Regions from separate parts of the Parabacteroides sp. AF19-14 genome, predicted to be linked through region 1. Evidence: riboswitches for the same ligand, from Rfam matches in the RefSeq annotation. Region 1 holds a riboswitch; the other holds the start of a gene.

Region 1 (6,086 bases):
GAATCCTATGCTATTCTCTTGCTCCATGCGTTTGGCTTGGTCGAAAAGCTTTAGCAATATCTCTTCACCTTGGCCTACGGCGATCTCGCCGAAGTTCCTTCGGAGGAATTGACGGACATATTCCATCTCGCTGTGCATGATTTTCCCATCGGCACGGATGATATAGGAGGCCATTACCAACATGGAGAAAAGGAAACTGTTACGCTCCCCGGCGTATGGGTCTCTTCGTGTATATTGATCATCGTAATTGGTTCTGCCACCGAAGGGCTGTCCCGTCATGTTTGCCTCTTCCTCAAAGAAAGAGCCTAATATAATACCGGCTAAAGCGCCCAGTGGTCCGAATGCCATAAACCCCAAGACACCGCCTATCCATTTTCCGATACCCATATTCTTCTTTGTTTTATTTGTCGTTAATCAATGGTGCGATATTCGCTATTCTCTAAACGCATCTCCGGCTGTTGCAATTTCTGGTATTCATCATTGTTCAATTTTGATACCGCAAATTCGCTCTATTTCAAAAATATATTCTTTGGGTGTTGTGAACAATACAGCTTCCATTCCAATCGCCTTTGCACCCAACACATTCACCATTCTGTCATCCGTAAACAAACATTCCGACGGTTTAAGGCCATATTTGTCACGAAGGCGAAGATAAATTTCCTTTTCTGGCTTGATGAAGTGTTCCTCACATGATATTACCATACCGTCAAGTAACCGGAATATGTCGAATTTCTCCATGACCCGGTAGATTGTGTCGCTCCAGTTCGTCAACCCATATAGTTTGAATCCAGATTGCTTTAACTTTTTTAGAAGTACACGCATACCTTCAATCTCTCCTGTTATCTCTTCTAGATAATTATCTTTGAAAAACGTGAAGGCATCACTATATTCAGGATACCTTTTTATCGCTCCGTCAATCATTTTATCAAACGGGATTATTCCACGGTCGCACATGTTTATAAATTTCGGATCTGATAGAATTTTGTGAAAACCGATTAGTGACACTTCATCATCCCCGAAATGTCGTTCAAGCAAGGGTTGCAAATCGTGATTTACGAGGACCTTGCCAAAATCAAAAATGAGGTTTTTAATCATTATCTTCGATATTTTTAATTACACGGCAAGGATTGCCGACAGCTATGGAATTGGCAGGAATATCTTTCACGACAACACTGCCTGCTCCGATGACAGAGTTTTGGCCGACAGTCACACCCGGAAGGATTGTAGAGCCGCCTCCTATCCATACACCATCTTCTATAAGGACAGGTCGGGCAATTGTGTCGCAGATGGACGCTCCGGGATGTGTCCTTTCCGGCATCCTTTCCGCAAGGTGAACGGAATGAGTTGCGGTATATATTTTCACATCGGGGGCTATCATCACGTTGTTACCGATAATGATATTGTTATTATCGAGGAACGTACAGTTCATGTTCACGATCACCTTGTTCCCGAAATAGATGTTTTTCCCATACTCGCATCGGAAGTCTATGTCGATGTAAACATCCTTGCCGATACTTCCGAACATCTGCCGATAGATGCGCTGCTTTGCCTCATTGTCGGCATAATCCGTTTCTCTGAGTTGGTGTAGTAGCCTTTTGTTACGGACAGTCATTTCCGTTATTTCGGGCGATGAGCCGTCGAAAGGCTCCTCATCCATACATTTTTGATATTCAGTTTTCATGTGTTCAATTCATCTCATTGTAGAGTCTTATTCTTTATTTGAGCCAATTATTACGACAAGGTAACGCAAGCAAGAATAGGCAGCTTCAAATTGATATGCCTTCAAGCATACGCAAAGTTACACAAAATAGCTGAGAACACGAACAAACGAAATGTATAAAAACTGTACTTGCCTGTTGACTCTACAAAAAGTAAGGCTTTTTCATTTAACATCTCATTTAAGTGGAGCTTCTTGTAAATTTTAGCATGCGCTATTGTTTTCGGTGGAAGGATTCAGGAAAACACGTACGACCTTTCCAGAAAACACGTACGACTTTTTTCAAAAACATGTATGTGTTTTCGCAGAAAGATTATCCTGTTTTTTTAATTTTGATTTTTAATGCTTTATGCATAAGCTTCTCTTGTGAGCTTATTGTACGGAATTTTACTTGGGATCCGTGTATTCCGTATATTCCGGCCTGGCTGAAGTGGATAGTTAAATAAAAAATACTATCTTTGCCCCCGAATCGGTTCCGCATATACCATTCGGGTATGTGGATTAAAAGGGAATCGGGTGTGAATCCCGGACAGTCCCGCTGCTGTGAAGCTCCGAAGAACATCTTGAAACAACACTATCGCCACTGGTTCTAGCGACCGGGAAGGCCTCAAGATGGGAGTCAGTCAGAAGACCTGCCATTCATTAAAGGCTGTTTTTGCTCGAGGGATTAGGAAAGCAGTACGAAAAGAATAAGAATCAATAGTTAATGATTTATGGAGAATTTATGTCCTCGTGGCGACATGATCCGTAAAGTGCTTGTTGCGAATCGAGGTGAGATCGCTATCCGTGTGATGCGCTCATGTAAGGAGATGGGGATTCGCACTGTTGCCGTATATTCGGAGACCGATCGTACCGCTCGGCATGTAATGTATGCGGATGAGGCAGCCTTGATAGGCCCGGCGGCTTCCAAGGAAAGTTATTTGAATATAGACAATCTGATCGCTGCGGCGAAACGGCACCATGCCGATGCGATACATCCCGGTTATGGTTTCTTGTCGGAGAACGCGGACTTCGCACGCTGTTGTAAGCAAGAAGGATTGATATTTATCGGCCCGTCAGCGGAGACGATGGAAGCGATGGGAGATAAGATCGCCGCACGCAAACGCATGATCGCCGCAGAGGTTCCTGTGGTTCCCGGTACGGAGCAACCGTTGCAAAGTGCGGAAGAAGCGCTTCGGGTTTGCGAAGAAATTGGTTTCCCTGTTATGCTGAAAGCTTCTATGGGAGGTGGAGGAAAAGGGATGCGCCTGATACATGAGAAGGGCGAGGTTGTCGAGGCTTATCATACGGCTCGTTCAGAATCGTTGTCCTCATTTGGTGATGATACGGTATATATAGAGAAATTCGTAGAGGAGCCGCATCATATAGAATTCCAGATATTGGGAGATAACCATGGTAATGTCATTCATCTATTTGACCGGGAATGTTCGGTTCAACGTCGTAACCAGAAAATAGTAGAGGAAAGCCCGTCTCCATTCCTAACAGCGGACTTACGTAAAGAAATGGGGGAAAAGGCTGTGGCTGCGGCTAAAGCGGTTCATTATTCCGGAGCGGGAACGATAGAGTTCCTTGTAGATAAGGACCGCCATTTTTATTTTTTGGAAATGAATACCCGGCTACAAGTAGAGCATCCTATCACGGAAGAAGTGGTAGGGGTGGATTTGGTAAAGGAACAAATCCGTATCGCCAATAATGAGGTTTTGCATCTTCGTCAAGAAGATCTTTTCCAACGAGGACATGCCATCGAGTGCCGGATCTGTGCGGAGGATACGGAAAATAATTTCATGCCTTCCCCGGGTATTATCCGGCAATTAACGGAACCGAATGGTATCGGGGTACGTATCGATAGCTATGTATATGAAGGGTATGAGATTCCGGTCTATTATGACCCTATGATCGGTAAATTAATCGTATGGGCAACGACACGTGCGTATGCGATCGAGCGTATGCGCCGGGTTCTATATGAATATAAAATCACGGGCTTAAAGACGAACCTCAGTTATTTGAAACGTATCATGCATAATCCTGATTTCGTGAAAGGGGAATATAATACATTATTTATCGCTAAGAATGCCCGGATGCTACAACGGTCTAACGGTAATAACGAGGAAATCGAGAATATCGCCATGATCGCCGCTTATATGGATTATTTGATGAATTTAGAGGAAAATACTTCTACCCAATTGGTGGATACACGTCCTATCAGCCGTTGGCGGGAGTTTGGTTTACAAAAAGGTGTCTTACGGATTTAACGGGTATTGGTTATGGAAATACATATCGGAAATCGTGTGGCCGATGTGACATTGGTCAGTAAAGAAGGGAATAAAGTCCGGCTTTCTATCGACGGGAAGCCGTATGATGTGGATATCGTGATGACGGAGAACGGCAGTTGTTCTGTCTTGCACGATGGGAACTCATTTAACGCGGAGATCATCTCCGGAGAAGATCATCGGAGTTATGACGTGAATATGTTCTACCGTTCCTATCATGTGGATATCGTAGATACCCAAAAGAAATATTTGCGTATGCGTAAAAGTGCGGAAGAGAAGCAAGATGACAAGATTGTCGCCCCGATGCCGGGTAAAGTCGTGAAAATACCTGTGCGGAAAGGAGATCGCTTGGAAACGGGGGATACCGTGGTCGTACTTGAGGCGATGAAGATGCAGAGTAACTATAAGGTAAGCTCAGCATGCGTGGTAAAAGATATATTGGTATCCGAGGGAGATTCCGTTGATAACAATCAAGTGCTTATGACTTTAGACCTATTAAAAGATGATTCATATGAATAACGAGCAATTATATAAAGATTTTGAGGCTTTGAATAAAGAGGCCTCGTTGGGAGGAGGATTGAATCGCATTGAGAAACAACATGCTTGCGGGCGTATGACCGCCCGTGAACGAATCGAGATGCTGTTGGATAAAGGGACTTTCAATGAGCTGGATAAATTCGTGGTGCATCGGTGTACAAACTTCGGGATGGATAAGAATAAGATTCCCGGTGATGGAATGGTAAGTGGTTATGGAAAGATCGATGGTCGTTTGGTATTTGTTTACGCTTATGATTTTACCGCATACGGTGGGACCTTGAGTGCCACGAATGCCGCTAAGATCGTGAAAGTGCAACAATTAGCCTTAAAGAACGGAGCGCCGATCATCGCCTTGAATGACTCGGGGGGTGCCCGGATTCAAGAAGGGGTGAATAGCTTGGCTGGTTATGCTTCTATCTTTTACCAAAATACGATGGCCTCGGGAGTCGTTCCCCAATTATCGGCTATTTTGGGGCCTTGTGCGGGGGGCGCTTGTTATTCCCCGGCTTTGACCGATTTTATTTTTATGGTCAAAGAGCAAAGTCATATGTTTATCACGGGGCCGGATGTCGTAAAGGCGGTGACTCACGAGGTGATCGATAAGGAAGAGCTGGGCGGGGCGCAGGTACATAGCGGAAAAAGCGGGGTCGCACATTTTGTGTGTGATACGGAAGAGGAGACTTTGATGAGTATCCGGGAACTTCTGAGTTTCCTGCCTTCTAATAATATGGAAGACGCTCCAGTTATAGCTTGTGCTGACGATGTGCGTCGGGTAGAAGAGTCGTTGCAGCATGTGATTCCGGAAGATCCTAATGTCCCTTATGACATCAAGGATATTATAGAGCCGATAGTGGATAATCATTACTTTTTCGAGGTTATGCCTCATTTCGCTCGCAATATTGTAGTGGGATTCGCTCGTTTGGGAGGCCGTACCATAGGTATCGTAGGGAACCAACCTGCCTTTTTAGCGGGAGTCTTGGATATCGATGCTTCTGATAAGGCCGCACGTTTCATTCGCTTCTGCGATTGCTTCAATATTCCATTGATCACGTTCGAGGATGTGCCGGGCTTCTTGCCGGGCTGTACGCAAGAACATGCGGGAATTATACGCCACGGGGCAAAAATTGTCTACGCTTATGCGGAGGCCACGGTTCCCAAAATCACGTTGATTACCCGGAAGGCTTACGGGGGAGCCTATATCGTAATGGCAAGTAAGCCTACCGGTGCCGATATAAACTTGGCATATCCGATGGCTGAGATTGCGGTGATGGGGGCTGAAGGTGCCGTGAATATATTATACCGGAAAGCCAACGATGAGGAGAAGAAACAAGCAATTCGTGAATACACCGAGAAATTCTCAAATCCTTACCGGGCAGCCGAGCAAGGATTTATAGATGAAGTCATACAACCTAGAGACACACGTTTTAAATTGATTCAGGCGTTGGAAATGGCGAAAAATAAGAGCCAGAGTAATCCTCCTAAAAAACATGGAAATATTCCCTTGTAGTAATTATTATTTAAGGAAAATCAAAGCCTCTTCCTGTCGGGAGGATAGCTTAGAG
Region 2 (9,261 bases), on a different contig from region 1:
AATCGCTTCGGCTCCTAATAGGTTCGCTAACTCTTTGGAAAGATCGTTCGCTCCACCGATATGTCCGGATAAGACAGGAATCACGTATTTGCCGGTACTATCTATACAAACCACGGCCGGATCGGTATGTTTATCTTCCGCGAAGGGAGCGATACTGCGTACGCAAATTCCCATCGCTCCAATAAATACCAAACTACTGGATTCGTGAAAAACCTCTTTTGAGAAAGAGCCGAATGGTAAGATCTTCGCCTCAGGATAAGAAGCAAGAATTCGCTCAGCAAGCACCCGGCTGCTATCGGATATTGGAATAATTGATATTGTACTCATAATTTATAAATAACATTCACGGTAATCGTATTAAAATCATCAATCGTGATACGGGTTTGGGCGGATATCCGAAGACCGGTTTGGCGGACCGCTTCCTCTAAAAGCGCTTTGCTTTCGTCGGATACGGAGTTGAAGACGATGACACCGTTCTCTTTCATTTTTTGGGAAACTACCATAAGGATCTCCACTAATTTCCCGCCATGTCCGCCGATAAAGATTGCATCCGGAGCCTCCAACGCTGATAAATCCACCGATAAGAAATCTCCGATTATAGCCTCGATACCCGGAGTCCCAAAACGATGACAATTCTCAGTCATTAACTTTCGTCCCTCTTCCCGGATCTCAAAACTCGTGATATGCAAATGCGGGAACAGCAATTTAGCCTCTATCGAGACAGAACCCGTGCAAAAGCCGATATCCCAAAAACGTTCCCGGTTTCTCAGATCCAGCATGCTTAAAGATAACAAACGGATCGGCATTTTGGTTATCATCTTCTCCCGTCCGTTCAAATGCTCGAACGCGGAATCCGGCAGGCCGAATTTACGGGAATGCCCGTCACGCTCTTTCTTTAGGATCAAGCAATTCGGATGAACGAAATTATTCATTGCCGCGGCTTGTATACTGAATTGGCGGATGCTCTGCCGTTCGGTATTTCCTAACCGTTCTCCCACGAACATGGTATAATTATCATAGCCGTATTCCAGCATCCGGCGAGCGATAGTCGTAGGCGTATGTTCCCGATCCGTGAGCACGCCTATCTTAGACGCACTTTCGATCAAGGCACGATCGAACTCGTGCCAAGGCCGTCCGGTAAGGGAGACGATCCGCATATCGTGGTAAGGCATCAATAGATTTTGTGCCAAGAGTTGCAAGGAATTAAATGACGGGTACAGGCGGATTTGCGCATCCGGCAATCGGTTTTGAATCGTAACGGCGAATCCGAAAAACAAAGGATCTCCGGAAGCGAATACAACGATGCTTTCCCGACCGTCGTACGAACGATAGCGATCGAAGACCTCGTCCAACGGGACTTTTATATCGATCCAGTCCGCTTTCTCGGGCAAGAGCGAACGTACGATCTCATGATGCCGCACGCCTCCGGAGAACACCCGGTGGGACGAGATTATCTCCAATATCTCCGGCGGAAAGTATTGCCGCATATTATCATCCAGCCCTATGACATAAAATCGGTTCATACGTCTCTTCCCGGCTTTAATTGTTCTGCGTCATTAAAACAAAGGATGGCATTCACTAGCGTAGCCGCTAAATTACTACCTCCTTTACGACCTTCCACGATTAGTTTCGGTATACCGATAAAAGGTTTCACCATATGTTTGGATTCCTGCACATGTACGAAACCTACCGGAGCCGCGATAATGCCAGCTGGAGTGGCTTTACCTTTACGTATTAAATCGCATAATTCCATAAGGGCGGTCGGGGCGTTCCCGAAGACAAACAGAGCGGTCGGATGCTCTTCCACGGCCCGACGAATACCGGCTTGGGTACGGGTAATTCCTTTGCTCGAAGCCATCTCAGCGACCCGCTCGTCTTGAAGGTAGCATTTCACCTCGACACCCAGACGTTGCAGAGCTCCCTTACGAATGCCGGAAGCAGCCATCGTGACATCGGTGATGATCGTAGGAACTTCCCCGCCGCTGATCTTATTATATAATGTAGAGACAGCATCCGGGTCGGCATAAAGGATATTTTCCATATCGAAATCGGCCGTCGTATGAATGGCATGGAGTAACGCCCATTTCTTATCCAACGGGATCTCTTGGTTTTTCAATTCCTTCTCGATCGTACGGAAACTACGGATCATGATGTCCTGTCCGATACCCGTATCCATTTTCTTTTGTTTGATCTCGCCATAATATCCCCGGGGAGTGATCATATGATTCCCGGAAAGATATGTTTGTGAGTTTCCGATCAAGACTACCGTGAACATATCGATCTGCTCGGGGTCCAGATCTGCGAGCGTAGTGACGAATACTTCTTGCTCCTCCCGTCCGGCCTGACGTACATAACCGACCGGAGTCTCCGGCTTGCGTTCTTGCAGGAACAATTCTTTTAAGCGATAGAGTTGCCAATAACGTCCCTCGCTTTTTGGGTTATAGATCGCCGTAACAAAATCGGCCATGGCCGCCGCGTGAATCCGTTTCTCGATCAGTTCCCAAGGAGTCATCAAGTCTGAGAGGGAAATCACACAGAAATCATGTCCGATAGGAGCGCCAAGCAAGGACGCAGCTTTCTGGAAAGCGCTGATGCCCGGATACGACTCGATCTCGATCTCGCTTCCGGATTCTTTCTTCATCTCATAAATCAGAGGAGTCATGCCATAAATACCGGCGTCACCGGAACTGATCACGCAAACCGTCTTTCCCTCGTTGGCATAAGCGAAAGCTTGCTCGGCACGAGCTTGCTCACGTTTCATACCTGTATCTATACATTCCGTTCCCTCACGAAGCAAGTGGGTGATAAAACGGAAATAATATTTATATCCTATGATGACATCCGAGCTTTGGATAGCGGCCAAAACCGCAGGCGTTATATCGGCCTCGCTACCGGGGCCGATTCCGGCGACTATAATCTTGCCTTTATTCATTCAAATCTATTTTATAATACAATGTTCTCAATAAATATAATACAAATATACAGGCTTTACTTCTTTCTTCTCGCTTTTCGCCTGATATATTTTATCGCAAGCCATACACCGGATAAGGAAACGAACGTGCCTCCCAACATGGTTCCCCACATCACGATATTCCATAAGACCGGATGATCTACCAAGAATTTCAGATTCAAGCTATGCAATGCCGGATACATCCAATGGTTCCAACGAGACGGCGTATTTACATAACGGTATTGTCCATTACGGGGATTAATGTAATAACAACTATTATCCACGTCTTGAATAGATACTTTCCAGACCGGGAGTTCTAAATTCCTTTTTCGTGAGATATAATACGTATCATAAGCATCCAACAGTTTGATATCAGCCGTGGTCCCGATACCATGTATCTGAGACAATACGGAACGGATTTCTTCCGGTCGCAGGTTCAATAAAGATATCCCGTCACTCTTATTTGCGTTCACGACAATATCCTTCGTGTCTGTTTGTACGATGTAAAAGGGTATATCACCAAAACTGCTCCATTCCAATTGACGGATCTGGCCGGGATAGGCTTGTATGACCGCCCTGTAATCCAACGGATAATCGAGTGGGGAAGGAGCCATCTTCCGCAGTTCTTGAACCGGGTTTATATCAAGCTTGGCTTTCAACCCCCAATCCTGTACACGAGCCAAAGACATCATACCACTAAAGCAGAAGGTGAGGACAAATAAACCGAATAACACCCCAAGAATATGATGCCATTTATACCAGAACTTCTTATAAGGGGAAATCAAATGACGTCTCCTCGCTAACCGGAAATCCCGTATTCCTAAATAGATCCCAGCGATACACATAACGCATCCAATGCCGGATAACCAGACAACTACCTTTATCCATAATTCAGCGTCTTGCCGCAAGGAAGTGAAATAAACCCAATGAGGGATCGCCCCGAGCCAAGCCCAGAAACGACTGTTTTTATCCGTATATTGCAAAACCTCCCCGGATTTAGAGGATATGTATAATTCATGTCGTTCTGGATCGGCGAAATGGAATTTATAGATCGGAAATTCCTCTTTTAAACGACCGAATGGAATCCATTGGTCCAAGGTGTACAAGGAATCTACCTTCGCTATGGAAGAGGTATTCCATTGTGATGCCACACGTTGGATACGATTCCAGTCGATTACGGGTAATCTTTCCGTCGAGTCGGCAGGAATATCATAGCTCCCTTTCTCCGTCCGGATATGAAAAACAGTTTGTCCCAAATAGCTGTTTAAGGTAACATGGCTTATCCGCTCGTTCTGCGGTAAACGTTTCTCTATCTGGTCTAACGAAGGAAGATTCTCCAGAGAGAGAATATCCATCTTCGCCCGTTTATCGGCCCGGTCCGCTCGCGGGAACGTATGGTAGATCATTACCAATCCCGATAGGAACCAAACGAGAAACAGGATACTGAACGCCGTGCCCAGTATCCTGTGTATAAATAGCGTGATCTTTGTCAATAGATTCATGAGCGTATGTTCTATATATTATAATGTATAGGAGATAGCCACTTGGAAATTACGAGGCATGCTTGGCACCATCTGTTGTCCGAGCGCTTGGTTATAATAATTGTTGTCAAACAAGTTATTCAAGTTGAATGTAAGGTGAATATTGTTGTTCAACAAATAAGACATACCGAAATCGGTTACCCAATACGGATCGAACCAAGAGTTGTTAGATGTATTACGGTATACTTTACCGGTATAACTGCTACTCAAGTGAAATTCCAGATTCTTCAAGACACCCCGAGGGATGGTATAACTGCCGTATGCGTAGAAAGTCTGGTTCGGTACGTTGCTCTGCCAGTTTCCTTCTTGGCTATTCAATTGTTGCTTTGTCTCATCCGGGTTATTGCCATAGATAGCCTCGATCAATTCCGGATCCTTTATTTCTTTCATCTCCCGGATCTTGGAGTCGTTCAATCCATAACCGATCGTCAGCGCTAAGGTGCTTACCGGAGAAAGAGTGACATCAAAATCAAAACCCTTGGAATCTTGTACACCCACCTGTCCGATTACGCTCTTCGTGGTAGTCTCGCCGTTTACCTCCACTTGATAGTTGTTGGTCAACGTAGCCGTACTGTTCATCTTCCGGATATAGAACAAGCTGGCATTGGCGCTTAATATATTGTTCAATTGATATTTAAGCCCCACCTCGGCTTGGTATCCTTTCTCCGGCTTAAATACTTCCTCATTGCGAGCAGGCTCGAAACGATTTCCATCACCTCCTACATAAATGACGTTATCTTGATAGAACGTACGGATCGGCTTGAAGAAAGAGGCGAAAGACGCATAAATGGATGTATTCGGATGGGGCAGATAGACCGCTCCGAAACGATAAGTCAACGCCTTATTCTTTATCATATTGAAGCTTGAATGCTCCTCATACTCACGTCGTCCGGTAGGAGTTGTAGCGCTGGCGGACATATAACGGAAAAAGTCGTAACGTAGAGCGGCTAATACCTTCCATTGCTCGTTGAACTCAACCATATCTTGAAGATAAAGGCTGTTGGAATAATGATGCGTAACCGTCGCTTTCGAGAATTTACTGGTCATATATCCCATGCTATGCGGATCATAAACGGATACATGCGAATAAAGGCCGGGACCCTGAACATCATCCCCTAAATTATAGCCCGAATAGCTGGTACGATTCAAGGCGACGAAAGAGTAACCTCCCATATACGTATGCTTTATCTCACCCGTCTTGAATTTACCGCTCAACTCGAGCGTATTGGCGACAGTCTTGGAGATATGGGAGAAGCGAAGCGGGAAAGAAAGATATACGCTGTCCAAACAGATATATTTTTTCTGGCCGTTTTTCATATAATAATGATCATAGATCGGATCATCACTTTCGAGATAGTCGAGGGCTTCCGTCCCAAAATAGTTGATATCGTCGTTATTGTAAGAAAGGCGATCTGTTAGTTTCGCACCGTTCCAAAAAGTATGTGTGTACTGCGTCGATATGTTCCAAGCGTGATTCTTCATAAAGTCGGACTCGTTATTGTAGCGAGCCTCACGGTCAAGTCCCGGTAGCATATCATTTTTATGGAGATATAACTGTCCTGTTTGCGCATTATATACATCATTTGCCATTAAATCGGGAAGACCAATCTCCGTTCCATAGAAGTCGCGGTTAAAACCTCCACGAACATCTAATAGGTCACGTTCCGTCATTTTAGCTTGCAATGCCAGATAACCGGAAAAGCGACGGTTGCCATTATCACGCCAGCCCTCTTGATCGGAAAAGTTGACATTGGCGTAATAATTGACCGGACCGACCAATTTACCGCCCATGCCAAGCGTCGCCTCTTTATTCTCGTAACTACCGTAGGCCAATCGGGCGTTAACGCTCTGTTTCTCTGACGGGGATTTACGAACGATATTCAAGGTTCCACCTACGGCTGAATGTCCGTAAAGTACAGAAGCCGGTCCCTTTAATAATTCAATAGACTCGATACAGGATAGATCGGGTACGGGATAAGAGTTGTTTATTGCCGAACGTTCATCGCGGATACCGTCTATCATCATGATAGAATGATCGAAACCACGGATCGACAATTGTTGAAATGCGCCATAAGATGTTTGGAATCGTACGCCCGGCATAAAGCGTACCGCATCTTGGATATTACGGATACCTCTCAACTCCAAACTACTCGCCGTAATGCTATTAATTGAAATAGGAAGATATTTCATAGGTACGTCCAACTTCGTGATTTGTGGACGTGGCTTGCGTGCGGCGGTCGCTACGACTTCTTGAATATTGAATGTCGTATCGGCGAAATTCGTGTACTCATTCTTGTGTTGTGCCTGCATCGTACTGATACATAAGGCTGTCAACGGTAAGATTGTCAAAACTCTTTTCATATATTTAGCATTATAACTGTTTATTGTATGCATGTGAAATCCCTTTCGAAAGAAATTCCATTTTCCTTCGAATGAAAATTTAGTTTCTTTCGGAAGGAATTACTTTTTCTTCCGAAAGGAATAAAAAACATTGTGTAGTGAACTTTTTTAGTCCTTCTCTACCGCATAAGCTTTCTTCTTATCAACGATATCGATCATCTTATGTTTAGCCATGAAACGGGCATGTTCGATGAAGATCTTCTGGATATCCGGATTCTGTCCCAGACCTTCCATAAATACGCTTACCTCGTAGCCTTTCTTTTCCAATTCCTCTTTCCAATCACCGGCGATATCGTTTTTCGCATGGTCTCCGGCAACAAACATAAATGGCATCAACAAGACTTTCTTCGTTCCATTGGCCTTTACTTGGGCTACCATCGTATCAAAAGTAGGATAGCCCTCGATGGTTCCTACGGAATAATCCTTGAATCCCTTCTCCTTCAACATATAATCCAACATAGCATATTGGGCCGTCGCCGGTGTATAAGTGCCATGGCCTACCAATAAAGTAGCGCCTTCTTTCGCCCCATTTTTTATGATAGCGGCGATTACCGCCTCATAATCCTCCGGTGTATACAATAAAGGATTACCGATACGAATCTCCTTGAAAGAAGATTTCATGGTGGCAACATCCTTACGTAAGGATTCCATCTCGATACCTTCGATTATATTCGTGGATTGGATCAAGACATGTGTATAACCATCAGTCTTTAATTTTTCCAAGGCCTCGATCGGGTTCAGTTTCTCTACGCCACGAGCTTTTAAGCGGCGCATTACAATGCGAGAAGTCCATGCCTCACGCAACTCAACATCTTTGAAAGCTTCTTTCGCTTTTTGATTGATCGCGTCGATTGTCAAGGCACGGGTATCATCATGGGTTGTTCCAAAATGTACCATCAATAAAGCGGCCTTATCGCCCGGTTGTAAAGAGGCGAATAAATCGGATGCTACAAAATTCTCGCCATCGTGCGCACGACAAACTAGGCTGATGACCAGCAAGAAGAAAGATAGTAAGTGTTTCCTCATCATATGAATATATTAATAATTAGATTACATATCAATCCCACGGAGACAACGTATTATTACGTCTCCAACATCTTTTAGATATAGGTGATATTTCTATCCTCTTAATTACTCCTGACCCCGGGAGGAATTAATCATTACTTCGCTTGGCAGGTTTCCTGACTGGCTCGGAAAGCAACCTTCCCATCTTTCTTAAGACAGTGGCATAGCAGAACGCTTTCCTTTTCAAGAGCTTCACAGTAGCGGGCACTGTTCCGGATTCTAACCGGATTCCCTTTTATAGAGTTGTCGGTAGACAAACTCTATCACCTAAGCGGTCGCAAATTTATATAAATAATCCCGAAAAGTAACAACATCTTTCAAAGAATCCCTGTTCCAATAGCATCTTTTTTGTTTAACATCAAATAAATAGATATGGAATGGATAACTAATTTACTTCAACATTATCCGGAGCTAGCTGTTTTCATAACCTTAGCTCTCGGTTTCTGGATTGGCAAGTTTAAGATAAAGAAGTTCACGCTGGGAACGGTTACCAGCGTATTATTGGTCGGTGTATTGATCGGGCAATTAAAAATCGATATAAGCGGACCGTTAAAGTCCGTCTTTTTCTTGATGTTCCTCTTCGCTGTAGGATATAGCGTTGGGCCACAGTTCTTCCGGGGATTGAAAAAGGAAGGTCTTCCTCAAATGCTTTTCGCCGCCGTCATGTGTATATTTTGTTTGATCGCTCCTTTTTTGTTAGCGAAACTTATGGGATATAACGCAGGCGAGGCCGCAGGATTATTGGCGGGCTCCCAGACGATGTCGGCAGTATTAGGAGTTGCCGAAGATACGATCGGACAGATGAATATTAGCGATACGGATAAAAGTGCTATGGTAAATGTAATGCCCGTGGCCTATGCGGTAACTTATATTTTCGGTACGGCAGGATCCGCATGGTTAGTGAGTGATATCGGGCCACGTCTTTTAGGAGGACTCGACTACGTGAAAAAAGCGTGTAAAGAGCTAGAGGCTAAAATGGGAAATAACGACGAGAGCGAGCAACCGGGCTTTATGCCTGCCGCCCGTCCGGTAACTTTCCGGGCCTATAAGATTAGTAATGAATGGTTCAAGGATGGCAAAAGCGTAAAGCAGTTGGAGGTGTATTTAGACCAATTGGGACGGCATTTGTTCGTGGAGCGTGTCCGTATTAATAATGTAGTAACCGATGTTAAACCGGATTTGGTTTTACATACCGGAAATGAGGTTGTCCTAAGCGGTCGCCGGGAATTCGTGATCGGAGAGGAGAACTGGATTGGCGACGAGGTCAATGACATTGAATTGCTCGATTTTCCGGCAGAGACGTTA

The links. Region 1 has a riboswitch for cobalamin ahead of accC (acetyl-CoA carboxylase biotin carboxylase subunit). Riboswitches for the same ligand answer to the same signal wherever they lie in the genome.
Region 2: another riboswitch for cobalamin. It lies ahead of DWX33_RS00330 (sirohydrochlorin cobaltochelatase); the one in region 1 lies ahead of accC (acetyl-CoA carboxylase biotin carboxylase subunit).

Annotation. Positions count from the first base shown of each region.
Region 1 is NZ_QTMJ01000006.1:120,815-126,900, reverse strand. Features, by position in the region: gene DWX33_RS08275 (TerB family tellurite resistance protein) at 1-387, opposite strand, end outside; gene DWX33_RS08270 (HAD family phosphatase) at 478-1,095, opposite strand; gene DWX33_RS08265 (sugar O-acetyltransferase) at 1,088-1,681, opposite strand; cobalamin riboswitch at 2,171-2,372, shown strand; gene accC (acetyl-CoA carboxylase biotin carboxylase subunit) at 2,458-3,969, shown strand; gene DWX33_RS08255 (biotin/lipoyl-containing protein) at 3,982-4,506, shown strand; gene DWX33_RS08250 (acyl-CoA carboxylase subunit beta) at 4,499-6,031, shown strand.
Region 2 is NZ_QTMJ01000001.1:72,711-81,971, forward strand. Features, by position in the region: gene cobM (precorrin-4 C(11)-methyltransferase) at 1-327, opposite strand, end outside; gene DWX33_RS00310 (bifunctional cobalt-precorrin-7 (C(5))-methyltransferase/cobalt-precorrin-6B (C(15))-methyltransferase) at 324-1,523, opposite strand; gene cobJ (precorrin-3B C(17)-methyltransferase) at 1,520-2,932, opposite strand; gene DWX33_RS00320 (PepSY domain-containing protein) at 2,989-4,452, opposite strand; gene DWX33_RS00325 (TonB-dependent siderophore receptor) at 4,471-6,852, opposite strand; gene DWX33_RS00330 (sirohydrochlorin cobaltochelatase) at 7,000-7,917, opposite strand; cobalamin riboswitch at 8,045-8,242, opposite strand; gene aspT (aspartate-alanine antiporter) at 8,329-9,261, shown strand, end outside.